DNA from 2 places in the Spirillospora sp. CA-108201 genome. Region 2 is predicted to be linked to the other one. Evidence: riboswitches for the same ligand, from Rfam matches in the RefSeq annotation. Region 2 holds a riboswitch; the other holds the start of a gene.
What was found. Region 2 has a riboswitch for S-adenosylmethionine ahead of thrC (threonine synthase). Riboswitches for the same ligand answer to the same signal wherever they lie in the genome.
Positions count from the first base shown of each region.

Region 1: it holds a riboswitch for S-adenosylmethionine, as region 2 does, so the genes downstream of both, ACQEU6_RS38830 (aminotransferase class V-fold PLP-dependent enzyme) here and thrC (threonine synthase) in region 2, are expected to answer to the same signal.

Region 1 covers NZ_JBNJNE010000001.1:8,079,946-8,086,833, forward strand. Annotated here, with positions in the region: gene ACQEU6_RS38825 (SseB family protein) at 1-2,778, opposite strand, end outside; gene ACQEU6_RS38830 (aminotransferase class V-fold PLP-dependent enzyme) at 2,890-4,149, opposite strand; SAM riboswitch class IV at 4,191-4,307, opposite strand; gene ACQEU6_RS38835 (DUF8711 family protein) at 4,357-4,731, shown strand; gene ACQEU6_RS38840 (transglycosylase domain-containing protein) at 4,813-6,888, opposite strand, start outside.
Region 2 covers NZ_JBNJNE010000001.1:4,803,564-4,810,451, reverse strand. Annotated here, with positions in the region: gene ACQEU6_RS23140 (alpha,alpha-trehalose-phosphate synthase (UDP-forming)) at 1-986, opposite strand, end outside; gene ACQEU6_RS23135 (cation diffusion facilitator family transporter) at 1,119-2,054, shown strand; SAM riboswitch class I at 2,228-2,368, shown strand; gene thrC (threonine synthase) at 2,385-3,629, shown strand; gene ACQEU6_RS23125 (MoaD/ThiS family protein) at 3,645-3,923, shown strand; gene ACQEU6_RS23120 (hypothetical protein) at 4,223-5,260, shown strand; gene groL (chaperonin GroEL) at 6,329-6,888, shown strand, end outside.

The DNA.
Region 1 (6,888 bases), 3.3 Mb from region 2:
CCGGTTCCCCGGTTCGAACGCGGGCTCCGGCTCTTCGACGGCGCGCAGCGCCCGGCCCGCCCCCGGCTCTCCGGCGGGCACGCCGTCCCCGCCGCCTGCGGCGTCGTGCCCGTCCGCCTGGCCAGGGTGCACGGCGTCCTGGGGAACCGCCGCGAGGCCGCTCGGCGCCGCCTCACCGGGGCCGGCCGGGCCGGGCGCCGGGGTCGGCGTGCCAGATGCGGCGCCGGCGGGATCGCTGCTCAGGGCGCCCGCGTCCTGCCCGCTCACCTGACCGGGCCGCGCCTCCTCGACAGGCGCGACAGGCCCCGCGACACGACGGTCGGCACCTTCCGGCAAGCCTGGGACGGCACTGTCTCGTCCGGCTCCATGACCCGGATCGGTGGCCGCACTCGGCGGTACGGCGGGAGCGGCCGCGAAGGGGCGGTCCGCGTCATCTCGACCACCAGGCGCCACAGCCCCGAGGGATTCGGCGCCCTGCGCCTCAGGCATGGGAGCCGCCGGGTGCGGCGGTTCGCTGCTCGGGGACGCGGCGCCGGGAGGGCTCGGCTCCACGGGCGTGCTCGGCGCGCCAAGGGGCGCGGTGCCCTGAGGAGCGGGCTCGGGAGGAGCCATGTTCGGTGAGGTGCTGGACGCGTCCGTGAGGTGGCCGGCATCGCCGGGGCCGCGAGCGCTGGGTGCGCCCAGGTGATGGCCCGCGCCGTCGGGCAGGCCTGGCGTGGCGTCGAGAGGCCCGGCGTTCTCCGGTGCCGGCCCGGGGAGGCCGGGCTCTGCGACGCCGCCGGACGGGGCGGCCGTGCCGGGTTCGGTTGAGCTGGGCGGGCCCGCGTAGGGGCGGCCCGCGTCGCCCGGCACGCCCGGTGCGGGGATCGGCGTCTCGGAGTCCTGAGGGGTGGCTACGGGGAGGCCGGTTTCGACTACGCCGCCGGGCGCGGGCTCAAGGGGCCCGGTGCCCTGGGGAGCGGGCTCGGAAGGAGCGATGTTCGACGGGGTGCTGGACGCGTCCGAAAGGTGGCCCGCGTCGCCCGGCCCGCCTGGGCCGGAGCCGGTTGAGCTGGGCGGGCCCGCGTAGGGACGGCCCGCGTCGCCCGGGACGGCGCCGAGGGGTTCGGGTCCGGCCATGTGGCCTGGGTCGATGGCCGTGCCGGACGGGTCCGCGAGGTGGCGGGCCGACGGCCCCGGCACGGGGCTCGGAGGATCGCCGGCCGGGGCGTCGCCCGCCTCGCCGAAGTGCGCGGGGGGCGTGGGCACGGGTTCGGGAGGGCCGGGCTGCGCGGCGCCGCCGGGCGCTCCCGCATGGTGACGGCCCGATTCCGCGGGCGCGGGGACGGCGGGCTCGTCCGCCGGCGGCGCTCCCGCGTGTCGGCCGAGGCCGGGGGCGGGGCCGGGGCCGGGGGCGGCGGGGTCGGCCGGGACGGCGGGGGCCACCGGCACCGAGGGGGCGTCGGGCGGCGGCGGAGCCGCGGCGGACGGGGGAGCGGGCGGACCGCTGAGCGTGCGGACCTGCTCGCCCGGCATGGACGCGTCGATGGGCGTGCCCGGGTTGAGGACGAGCGTCCACGAGGCGTCCGGCCAGGCGGTGACCATCTCCAGCAGGCTCGGCATGATGAAGCGCGACGTGCCGATCGCCTCGTTCATCCACTTCAGCGACGTGAAGATCTGGATCGACGTCCGGCCGTGGACCCGCACCGGGCGCCACGGGAACTCCTGGTCGCCGGGGACGATGCCCCACGGGGTCTCGGCGTCCACGGGCACGAGCACCTGGGCGCCGAGGAGGATCTTGAAGAAGGCCTCGGTGTCGCGGCGGCGGGCGGCGTCGAAGAGGCGCTGCTCGATGTCGTTCTGGGGCTCGAAGCGCTCCGTCATCCGCTGGGCGGCGCGCTGGTCGGCCCAGGTGGCGAGGCCGGGGAGCTGCTGCGCGAGGACGGTGCCGCCCGCGGGCGAGCCCGAGTTGATGGCGAGGAGCCAGTCGTGGTCGGGCCAGTAGCGCAGCGCGATGGTGAACGGCAGCGGGATGTGCTCGGTGCCGGGCCCGGACGCCTCGGCCAGGCGCTCCGGCGAGGTGAAGACCGGGACGACGGTGGAGCCGTCGACCTCCCGCGTCTGCCACGGGAAGCCGGGGCGGCCCGGACGCAGCGAGAAGTCCATGTCGTCCGGGACGGGCAGCAGCACGTCGGTGGCCGCCAGCGTCTGCAGGAACAGGTCGTGGTCGTTGGTCGCGGCGGCCCGCAGCAGCTCGCGCTCCACGTCGTTGGCCGGCTGGAACTCCGGCCGCGGCGCCTCGCGGGGCAGGTCGCGGTGCTGGTCGCGCAGCTCCTCCCACGGCGGGGACGAGCGGCCGACCTGCGGGGGGCGGCCGTCGCCGTCGGCGACCTGCCGGACGAACCAGGCCGGCAGCCGCGCCTCGATCGGCAGGACGGCGGGGACGCCGCGCGCGGGCGCGTCGACGGCGAGCCACCAGCGGTCGTTCGGCCAGCTCTCGGCGATGTCGCCGAACCGGACGGTCATGAAGTGCTGGTAGGACGGCCCTAGGCACGCCCGCATCGCCGCCGCCGACGTGTAAACCAGGACGTGGACCCGGCCGTCCTCCTCCTGGGTGGGCCACGACGGCTGCGCCTCCCCCGCGAGGACGCCGTCCACCAGCTCGGGCCGGACGGGGACGACGAGGTCGGCGTCCGACAGGAGGCGGAAGTAGCTCTCCTGGTCGCCGGCCCGTACGGTCTCCTGCAGTCGGTGCTCCAGTTCCGACGTGGGTCGCCACGCGTCGGCCACGGTCGCCACCCCCTGTATCTAGCGTGCTCGTCCCCGCGCGACTGCCTACGCTACATGGGCGAACAGGACCAAAGAGCATAATCATCTGACTGCGCGCGGGAGTTCGCAGGTCAGCGGCTGTCAGCGCGCAGTCAACTCGGCGAGGGCCGTGAGGAGCCGGTCGATGTGCTCCTCGTCCGTCCCGATGCCGATGCTCGCACGGACGGCGCCGCCGTCCTCGCCCAGCAGGTGCCGGACGAGAGGGTGGGCGCAGAACTTTCCGTCGCGCACGCCGATGCCGTGCTCGTCGGACAGCGTAAGCGCCACGTCCCGCGCGTTCCAGCCGTCCACCGCGAACGACACGATTCCGACGCGCGGCGCCCGCTCGCCCCACAGCGTCAGCTCCCTGACGCCGGGGAGCGCCGCCAGACCCGACCGCAGCCGTCCGACCAGCGCTTCCTCGCGGACGGCCAGGTCGTCCCAGACCGGGGACAGCGTCGCGCACGCGGCGGCCAGCGCGAGGGCGCCGAGGACGTTCGGGGAGCCCGCCTCGTGCCGCTGCTCGGCGGAGGGCGCCCACCGGGTCGTCTCCCCGACCGAGGCGCTGGCGCCGCCGCCCCTGAGGTAGGGCTCGGCGGCGCGCAGCCAGTCGGCGCGCCCGGCGAGCACGCCCGCGCCGAACGGCGCGTACAGCTTGTGCCCGGAGAACGCGACGTAGTCGAGGCCCAGCGCGGTCATGTCGAGGGGGCGGTGCGGGACGAGCTGCGCCGCGTCCACCGCGATGCGGGCGCCGTTGCGGTGCGCGACGTTCGCGAGCTCCTCGATCGGCCACAGCTCGCCGGTGACGTTGGACGCGGCGGTGACGACGAGCAGCCGCGACCCGATCGGGCACGCGCGCAGCGCGCGGTCGGCCGCCGCGAGGGCCTCGGCCGGGGTGGCGGGCGCCGGGAGGCGCACGGCGCGCTTCCACGGCAGGAGCGACGCGTGGTGCTCGCTCTCGAAGACGACGACGCTCGTCCCGGCGGGGACGGCGTGCGCGAGCAGGTTCATCGAGTCGGTGGTGTTGCGCGTGAACACCACGGCCGACCGCCGCCACGCGCCGAGGAAGGACCGCACGGTCTCCCGCGCGTCCTCGTAGGCGGACGTCGTGACCTGGGACGCGTACCCCGCGCCGCGGTGGACGCTGCTGTAGTACGGCAGCGCGCGGGCGACGGCCTCCTGCGCCGCCTCCAGACAGGGCGCGCTGGCCGCGTAGTCGAAGTTGGCGTAGGGGACGTGGCGGCCGTCCCGCACCGGAACCGGGACGCCGGCCCCGATGACGCGGGGAAGCGGCCGAACCCGGACCCCCTCGGGGCGCGTCACAGCAGGAGTGATGGGGGAGCGGGCGAGCAGCGTGGGCATGCGTGGACCTTCCGGGTCAGGGACCCCGGGACGTCCGTCGGGATCCGCGCTTGCCGGAACGCGGTTCCGCGTCCGGCCAGGTCCTCACCCAGGGCACCCCATCGCGGACGAAGGGTTGCCGGCCAGCAAGCCGGGGCTTTGCGCTGGCGCTCATGACCTCATGCGGAAGTATATGCGGAGCCGATCGGGGATCAAGGGGAGGGTGCGATGCGGTACCGGGTGGTTCGGACGCTGGCCGGCGGCGCGCTGGTGCTCGGCGCCCTCAGCGGGTGCGGGGCGATGGGCGGCGGAAACTCCGGCCAGGTGTGCGCCGACACGAAGAAGGCGTTCCAGCAGTACGTCACCCAGGTGCGGGGGCTTCCGGCGGCGGAGCCGTCGCCGTGGCGGCAGGCGACCGAGCAGCTCGCCGGGCGCGTCGACGGGCTCGCGAAGCAGGCCGACGACGCCGACCTGGGCAAGGCGCTGAAGGCCGAGGCGGGGCGGCTCCGCGCCGCCGCGACCGGGGTCGGCGACGGCGACGTCTCCCAGCTCGACAGCGTGATCAGGGAGACGCCGGCCGCCATCGGCAAGGCCTGCGACTGACCGGCCGCCCGGGTCCAGGGCCCGTCCCGAAGCGGCCTCGGCCACGTGCGCGAACGCGTGACCTGCCCGGTGCGCCGCGGCCTACCCGCCGGTTCCGGGGCGGCCGAGCGGTCCGTCGCCCGTTCCGCCCCCGGGGCCGCCGGTCCCGCCGTCGCCGTTGCCGTCGCCCCCGTCGCCGCCGCCGGGCTGCTGCGGCGGGATGATGGTCGGCAGGTCGGTGGGGGGCGTCGGGACGTCGGGCCGCTTCGTGGACGGCGGCGGCTCGACCGGGCCGCCCGTGTCCGGCGGCTGGGTGTCGCCCGGGGGGACGTCCTGCGTCGGCCCGCTCCAACCGCCGCCGGGCGTCATCGACGGCTCGCCGAACGACTCCGGCTCGTAGCCCTTGATGTTCACCGCCTCCGACATGTACGAGCGCCACATCTGTGCGGGCAGCTGCCCGCCGTACGCGCCGTAGCCGGGGATGTTCAGCGGTTTGCCGTCGCTGCGGAACATCGAGACCGTCGTCGCCATCTGCGGGATGAAGCCGTTGAACCAGATCGCGCGGCCCGCGTCGGTGGTGCCCGTCTTGCCGGCGACGTCGCGGCCGTCGGGCAGCTGCGCGCCGGTGCCGGTGCCGCCCTGCACGACCTTCTGCATGGCGTAGGTGGCGTCACGGGCGACCTGCTGGCTGAACGCCCGCTCGCCCTTCTCGGTGAAGGTGCGCTTGTGGTTCTCGTTGTCGGTGACGGTCTTCACCACGAACGGCGTCCGGTGCACGCCCTCGGAGGCGAACGTCGAGTACACGCCCGCCTGCTGGACGGGGTGCAGCGACACGATGCCGAGGGGGAAGGTGGCGGCGTCCCGCTGCTCGGGTTTCATCTGCGAGGCGGGGATGCCCATCTTCTCGGCCATCGCGGCGATCTTCTTGTTGCCGATGTCCTGGCCGAGGTTGATGTAGGCCGTGTTGATCGAGTGCTCGGTGGCGGTCACGAGGTTGACCGTTCCGAAGTTCTCGTTGCTGTCGTTGCGGATGGGCGCGCCGTGGAAGTACTGCGGGGAGCTGCCGTCGTAGCTGGTGGACAGCGTCTTGCCGTCGTCCAGCGCGGCCGCCAGCGCGATCGGCTTGAACCCCGACCCGGCCTGCGCCCAGTCGCCGAAGGCGCTGCTCAGCGCCTCCTCCAGGTAGCCGCGGCCGCCGTAGAAGGCGAGCACCTGCCCGGTCTTCGGGTCGACCGACACCGCGCCGGTGCGGATCTTCTTGCTCATCCCGTTCGGGGCGTTGTTCGCGACGGCCTGCTTCATCGCGTCCATCAGCCGCTTGTCGAACGTCGTGGTGATCTTCAGCCCGCTGCGGTTGATCTCGTCCTCGCTGTAGCCGCGGCGCTCGGTGAGCTCCTTCTTGGCCACGTTCACCATGTAGCCGCGCTGGCCCTTGAGGACGTCGGTGATCTTCTCCTTGCCGGGGGCCGGGAAGGTCAGCGAGGCCGCCTCGGACGGGGTGAGCGCCCCGTCCCGGACCATGTTGTTGACGATCGCGCGCCACCGCTGCTCGGAGTAGGCGCGGCGGGAGCCGGTCGGGTCGGAGAAGTTGCTCGGCTGCTGGATCGCGGCGGCGAGGTAGGCGCCCTCCGCGGGCGTCAGCTTCGAGACGTCCTTGTTGTAGTAGGCGTGCGCGGCGGCCTGCACCCCGTAGGCGTCCCGGCCGAAGTAGATGGTGTTGAGGTACTGCTCCAGGATCCAGTCCTTGTCCTTCTCCCGGCCCACCTTCAGGGAGACCATGATCTCCTTGAGCTTCCGGGTGACCGAGCGGTCCTTGCCGATGCCGCCGTAGTAGTTGCGGACCATCTGCTGCGTGATCGTCGAGCCGCCCTGCAGCTGCTTGCCGGTGGCGGTGGACCACAGCGCCCGCGCGGTGCCCTGGACCGACACCCCGGGGTCGTCGTAGAAGCTGCGGTTCTCCGCCGCGATCACCGCGGCCCGGGTGCTCTCGGGGATCTTGTCGAGCTTGACCGCGTCCCGGTTCACACCGGTCTTGGCGATCTGCGTCTTGCCGTCGGAGTAGTAGAACGTCGGCCCCTGCGCGATCGCCTGCTCCTGCGCGGACGGCACCGGCGTGAACAGGTAGGCGACGCCGAACGCGGCGATGCAGAAGCCGATGAAGCCGAGCATCAGGAACAG
Region 2 (6,888 bases):
ACGAGCAGCTCCCGGTACGCGGCGAGCCCGCGCACGATGTTCTTGGACAGCTCCGTCCGGTCGACCCGCACGATGAGCTTGCGGTCGCCCACCTGCTCGCGCAGCGCGGCGGCGCGTTCGACGACGTCCCGCTCGGCGGCGCGTTCGCGCAGCGCCGTCCCGTCCACGCCGAGGCCGTGCACGCCGACGCGCGTGGTGTGGCCCGGGCAGGAGACCGTGCGGGCCGCGCGGTCGACGCGGGCGCCCGGCAGCAGCTCGCAGCAGTCGAGGAAGGCCGACGCCCACCGCTCCGTGAGGAAGCCGGCGTGGTCGGCGCCGAGGATGCCGAGAAGGATCTGGGCGCCGATGTCGTCCGGGAGCAGCCGGAAGTACTCCGGCGGCGCCCAGGGCGTGTGGGAGAAGTGCACGATCTTCAGGTCGGGACGCCGGTCGCGCAGCATCCGGGGAGCCAGCGACAGGTGGTAGTCCTGGATCGCGGCCTTCGCGCCCGGGGCGGCGTCCCGCGCGAGGGCGTCCGCGAAGGCCGCGTTGTACGCCTCGTAGGACTGCCAGTCGCGCCGGGAGCGGGCGTCGAAGTGCGGGCTGCGCGGGGTGTCGTACAGCAGGTGGTGGACGAACCACAGCGTCGAGTTGGCGACGCCGTTGTAGGCGCGGTCGAACGTGGCCGCCGGGATGTCGAGCATCCGCACCGCGGCGCCGCCGGTCTCGTAGCCGGCGAGGTCGAGGCGCCCGTCGGGGGAGCTGCGCGCCGCCGTGCGGTCGGCGTCGCCGAGGCTCGCGCACACCCAGAGGACGTCCGCGCCGCCGGCGGACGGTTCGCGCCCCGTCCCGGCCGGGCGCGGCGGTCCCGGGTCGCGCGGGGCGCCCGTCACGGAGGCGAGGCCGGAGACGAGTCCGCCGCCCCCGCGCCGCATGGTGAGCCCGCCGTCGTCCGACAGCGAGAACGACACCGGCCCCCGGTTCGAGGCCACCAGCACTTGGCTCATACCGGAAGGGTCTCAGTTGCGGCCGAGGCGCATCAAAGGGACCCGCGAGGTGGACGTCATCGCCCGCGTCATCGCCCGCGCTTCTGCCCGTTCCGCCCGATTAGTCATCCGCCCAGGGGGTAACCGGCGGCAATGAGCAAGTCCGAGACGACGAAAACCGTGCTCGTCGCCGGTGCGGCGAACCTCATCCTCGCGATCACCAAGCTGTTCGCCGGCCTGCTGGCCGGGTCCAGCGCCATGCTCGCGGAGAGCGCGCACTCGGTGGCGGACACCCTCAACCAGGGCTTTCTCTACACCTCGCTCCGGCGCAGCGAGCGGCCCCCCGACCGGCGCCACCCCTTCGGATACGGCAACGAGCGGTACGTGTGGTCGCTGCTCGCCGCGTTCGGCATCTTCGTGGCCGGCGCCGGGTTCTCGATCTTCGAAGGCATCCTGACCATGACCGGTCACGGCGGCGGCGGGACGACGGTGTGGCTCGCCTACGCCGTCCTCGGCCTCGGCGCGGTGCTGGAGGGGACGTCGTGGATCCGCGCCTTCTACCAGGCCAGGAAGGAGACGCGCGAGAGCGACCGCGACCTGGTCGAGCACGTCCGCAAGTCGCCCGACGTGACGTTCAAGACCGCGCTGTTCGAGGACACCGCGGCGATGGCCGGCCTCGCCCTCGCCGCGGGCGGGCTCGCGATGCGCCAGGCCACCGGGTCGGAGTTCTGGGACGGGCTCGCGTCCGCCCTCATCGGTGTGCTCCTGGTCGTGCTCGCCTTCTCGATCGGCCGGGAGAGCATGGGCCTGCTCATCGGCCGGGCGGCCGACCCCGCCGAGCAGCGCGAGATCCGCGCCGGGATCTGCGGCGCGCCCGGAGTGACCGGCGTGGACGAACTGCTCACCATGCGCTTCGGCCCCGAGCAGCTCCTCGTCGCCGCGAAGGTGCACTTCTCCGACGACATCAGCGCCGACGAGGCCGAGGACGTCGCCGGCGAGATCGACCGGCGGCTCCGGGAGCGCGTCCCGACCGTCCGGCACGTGTTCCTCGATCCGACCCAACGCGTGATCAAGACCTCCGCCGGGTAACGTCTCACTCGCTGGACCCACCTGTCTGGCATCCGGTCAGTTCATGTAAAGTCACGCATACGAGCTCAAAGCGCTCGCGCTAGTACAACTGCATACCGCTCATCCAGAGGGGTGCTGGGAGCACAGTGGCCGACGGGCCGGTCTTCCAGCTCAGCCTCCGCACAACTGAATACCGCTCATCCAGAGGGGTGGAGGGACCGGCCCTGCGAAGCCCCGGCAACCACCCGGCTGTGGCGCGTCGCGATCCTGCGAGGCCGGCCGGGAGATGGTGCCAACTCCGGCCTGCGACCAAGGTGGCGCAGGGAAGATGGGGAGAAAGGCCTCGCCCTCATGGCACTCACGCCTGCCACGGACCTCGGACCGGCTACCGCTCTCGTCTGCCGCGAATGCGGCTCGACCCGCGATCTCGGACCCTTCTACGCCTGTGACGAGTGTTTCGGCCCCCTGGAGATCGCCTATGACTTCGACGGCGTCACACGGGAGGCCATCGAGTCCGGGCCGCGCAACATCTGGCGGTACCGCGGGCTGCTGCCCGTCCCGCCGGGCGTCGCCGACACGCCGAACACCGAGCCGGGCCTGACCCGTCTCGTCCGCGCCGACAACCTCGCGGAGAGCCTCGGCCTGCAGAGCCTGTGGGTGAAGGACGACAGCGGCAACCCGACCCACTCGTTCAAGGACCGCGTCGTCGCCGTCGCGCTCGCCGCCGCCCGCGAGCTGGGGTTCAAGGTGCTGGCCTGCCCGTCCACCGGGAACCTCGCCAACGCCGTCGCCGCGGCGGCGGCCCGCGCCGGGATCCGCAGCGCGGTGTTCGTGCCGTCGAACCTGGAGTCCCAGAAGATCATCACGACGGCCGTCTACGGCGGGACGTTCGTGACGGTCGACGGCAACTACGACGACGTCAACCGGCTCGCGTCCGAGATCGCCGGCGAGCAGGAGGACTGGGCGTTCGTCAACGTCAACGTCCGCCCGTACTACGCCGAGGGCTCCAAGACGCTCGGCTACGAGATCGCCGAGCAGCTCGGCTGGCGGCTGCCGGACCAGATCGTCGTGCCGGTCGCGTCCGGCTCCCAGCTCACCAAGATCGACAAGGCGTTCCAGGAGCTGATCAAGCTGGGCCTGGTCGAGGACAAGCCCTACCGCGTCTTCGGCGCCCAGGCCGCCGGGTGCGACCCGGTCGCCGCCGCGTTCAAGGCCGGCCATGACGTCATCCGCCCGGTGAAGCCCGACACGATCGCCAAGTCCCTCGCCATCGGCAACCCCGCCGACGGCCCCTACGTCCTGGACGTCGCCCGCCGCACCGGCGGCGCCGTCGAGGACGTCACCGACGAGCAGGTCGTCGAGGGCATCCGGCTCCTGGCCCGCACCGAGGGCATCTTCGGCGAGACGGCCGGCGGCGTCACCGTCGCGACCCTCCGCAAGCTGGTCGGGGCCGGCGCGCTCGACCCCGGCGCCGAGACCGTGATCATCAACTCCGGGGACGGCCTGAAGACGCTCGACGCCGTCGCCCCGGTCGTCGCGCCGTCGGCGAACATCGCCCCGTCCCTGGAGGCGTTCCGCGCCGCGGGCCTCGCCTGAGAACGAAGGAGCAGCATGAGCAGCGTGTCCGTCCGTATCCCGACGATCCTGCGGACCTACACCGGTGGCGAGTCCGAGGTGAAGGCCGAGGGCGCGACCCTGCGCGCGGTCGTCGCCGACCTTGAGGCCAGCTACTCCGGCATATCCGCCCGCATCCTCGACGACGCGGGCAAGATCCGCCGTTTCGTGAACGTCTACGTCGGCGACGAGGACGTCCGCTTCGCGGAGGGCCTCGACACCCCGACGCCCGAGGGCGCCCAGATCTCCATCATCCCCGCGGTGGCGGGCGGCTGACGCCCGTCTCGTCCCGCACGCCCCGGCACGTCCACCGTGCCGGGGCTTTTCCTTTCACATCTGGCCGATTCCCCCTTCTTTGGAAGGGCATTGCCCTGGTGGATGCCGGATTGGGTGACTGTTCGTTCACGCCCGTCCAAAAGAGTATGGATAAAACTTGGGTCAGCGCCAGTTTCCCGGCTTTGATCTTGATCACCACCTCTCCTCCACTTGGGTTTCTCGGTGGCCGCCTCCTGGAAGATTGATCCCGGAGTGGCGCTCCGTGGGGCGCCGATCGGCATACGAGAGTGAGGAAAGGCATGAAGCGCATTTTGCGCACGATGGCCGTGACCGGCATAACGATGGGAGCGGCCGTCCTCGCGGCTCCCTCGGCCATGGCCGACATCAACTTCTACAAGGTGGAGAAGGCGTACGTGGGCCACAACGGCCCCTCGTACATCACCGAGAAGGGCCCGGGCGACCTGATCTACACCGACATCTCCAAGTCGCCCAAGGCGGCGCCGGTGATCGGGAACAAGTCGGTGAAGACCGGTGACATCACCACCAAGCTCCACGGTGGGAAGCACAACACGGCCGTCACCAGCGTCGAGGGCTCCGAGCAGGAGGCCACCAAGATCGCTCTGGCCAAGGGGGCCGAGCACCAGGCGGCCGAGCAGCAGGCTGCTCCGCAGGCGCAGGCCGCTCCGAAGCAGGAGGCCGCTCCGCAGCAGGAGTCCCTGCAGGCCGCGCCGGAGCAGGGCGCCGAGCAGGCCGCCCCGCAGCAGGGCGAGCAGCAGGCTGCTCCCCAGCAGAACGCCGAGCAGGCTGCCCCGCAGCAGGACGCGCAGCAGGCCGCTCCGCAGCAGGGCGAGCAGCAGGCTGCGCCGGAGCAGGGTGCCGAGCAGGCTGCCCCGCAGCAGGACGCGCAGCAGGCCGCGCCGGAGCAGGGTGCCGAGCAGGCTGCCCCGCAGCAGGACGCGCAGCAGGCCGCGCCGGAGCAGGGTGCCGAGCAGGCTGCCCCGCAGCAGGACGCCCAGCAGGCCGCGCCGGAGCAGCAGGCCGACGCCAACGCTCCGCAGGCCGGGCAGCGGCTGGCCACCACGGGGGACCACCCCAAGCCGGTGAAGATCTTCGCGGTCAAGAAGGCGACCGTCGGCCAGAACGGCCCCGTCGTCAACAGCGAGGAGGGCCCGGGCGACGCGATCTTCACGAACCTCAGCGGGTCGCACCGTTCGAACGTCTACGCCGGCAACAGCGCGACGATCACCGGTCCCATCTCCACCCGCCTCTACGGCGGGAAGCACAACACCGTGATCAACGCGGTCGAGGGCCCCGAGCAGGAGTCCACCAAGAAGTGAACCACGGCTCCTGACAGAGCTCGAAGCACCACGGCCGCTCCGGCCCGGTCACGCATCGACGCCGGAGCGGCCGCCCAATGTCCGGACCCGTTTGCGGCGGCCCTTTGCCCGGGTACGAAAGAACATCCTCACCATTCGCCATACTCCACAGAAGCGGCCCATCGGGCCGTGGTGACCCCAGTGCACCGGGCCGCCGCAAACGACGCCGCATCGAATGAAGCGGCATCAATGTCCGGCTACGAACAAGGCTCCTCGGAAAAGGCGCCACGGACCGCCGCCGATGCAATGGCACCCGACACCCGGACGATGAATGCGCGCCCCCCGCGCGATCCCGGCAGCGAGCGAAACGCCCGTCTCGCGCCGGATGGTTCGCCATGACCTCCGGCGTCCCGGCGGTCGTTCCGCACCCGCCGGCGCCCGCCGGGCGTCGCTCCCACCGCTCAGGGCCGCTGTCACCGGGCCACCGCGTGGCCGTGGACGCGCCTCCGCCGTACGGTGATCCCAAAGGCGAAGCTCAAGCCTGATCGCGAACGCTCCAACGATCGAAGCGGCCCTCACGGGGGCCGCTTCGCTTCTGAACGGACGAGATCGGCCTCGCCGTACGACCGGTACGGGACGGCCGTGCCACCCCGCCCGGCTCGTCGTACCGCTCGCCGAGCGATCCACGACCTCCGCCATGCTTGCCTGGCGCTCCGGAACAACGGAGGTGTCCTCGCGGTGAGCATGGCGGCCCGTGCCGAGCACGCGGCGGCCATCACACGACCACCAGCGGTGCACCGCGGCGACACGCGCCGGACGGACCTCGGACCGTCCGGGCGCAGGTCAGGCCGGGTCCGGCCAGGTTGATCGAACTTGGCCGGGCGAGGATGCACGGCGCTTGCACTCGACGGGGTAGAGTGCTAAACAAACATTGGCACTCTGCTGTGGAGAGTGACAACTTCACACAGTCATGGGTCGGGGCGATGAGGCCTCAGGCCGGCGGCGGAATGGAAGTCGTCGGCGAGGCCGTCCGTCGCGGGCGTCGGCTCGATCCGTCTAAGCCACCTTGTTCCGGGAGGACTGGAGCCTATGGCTGCAAAGATGATCGCGTTCGACGAGGAGGCCCGTCGCGGTCTCGAGCGCGGCATGAACCAGCTCGCCGACGCCGTGAAGGTGACCCTTGGTCCCAAGGGCCGCAACGTCGTGCTGGAGAAGAAGTGGGGCGCTCCCACGATCACCAACGACGGTGTGTCGATCGCCAAGGAGATCGAGCTCGAGGACGCGTGGGAGAAGATCGGCGCGGAGCTCGTCAAGGAAGTAGCCAAGAAGACCGACGACGTCGCGGGTGACGGCACCACCACCGCCACCGTGCTGGCCCAGGCGCTGGTGCGCGAGGGTCTGCGCAACGTGGCCGCCGGCGCGAACCCGATGTCGCTGAAGCGCGGCATCGAGGCCGCGGTCGAGCGGGTGAGCGAGGAGCTGTCCAAGCTCGCCAAGGACGTGGAGACCAAGGAGCAGATCGCCTCCACGGCCTCCATCTCCGCGGGCGACCCGCAGATCGGCGAGATGATCGCCGAGGCGATGGACAAGGTCGGCAAGGAAGGCGTCATCACGGTCGAGGAGAGCCAGACCTTCGGTCTGGAGCTCGA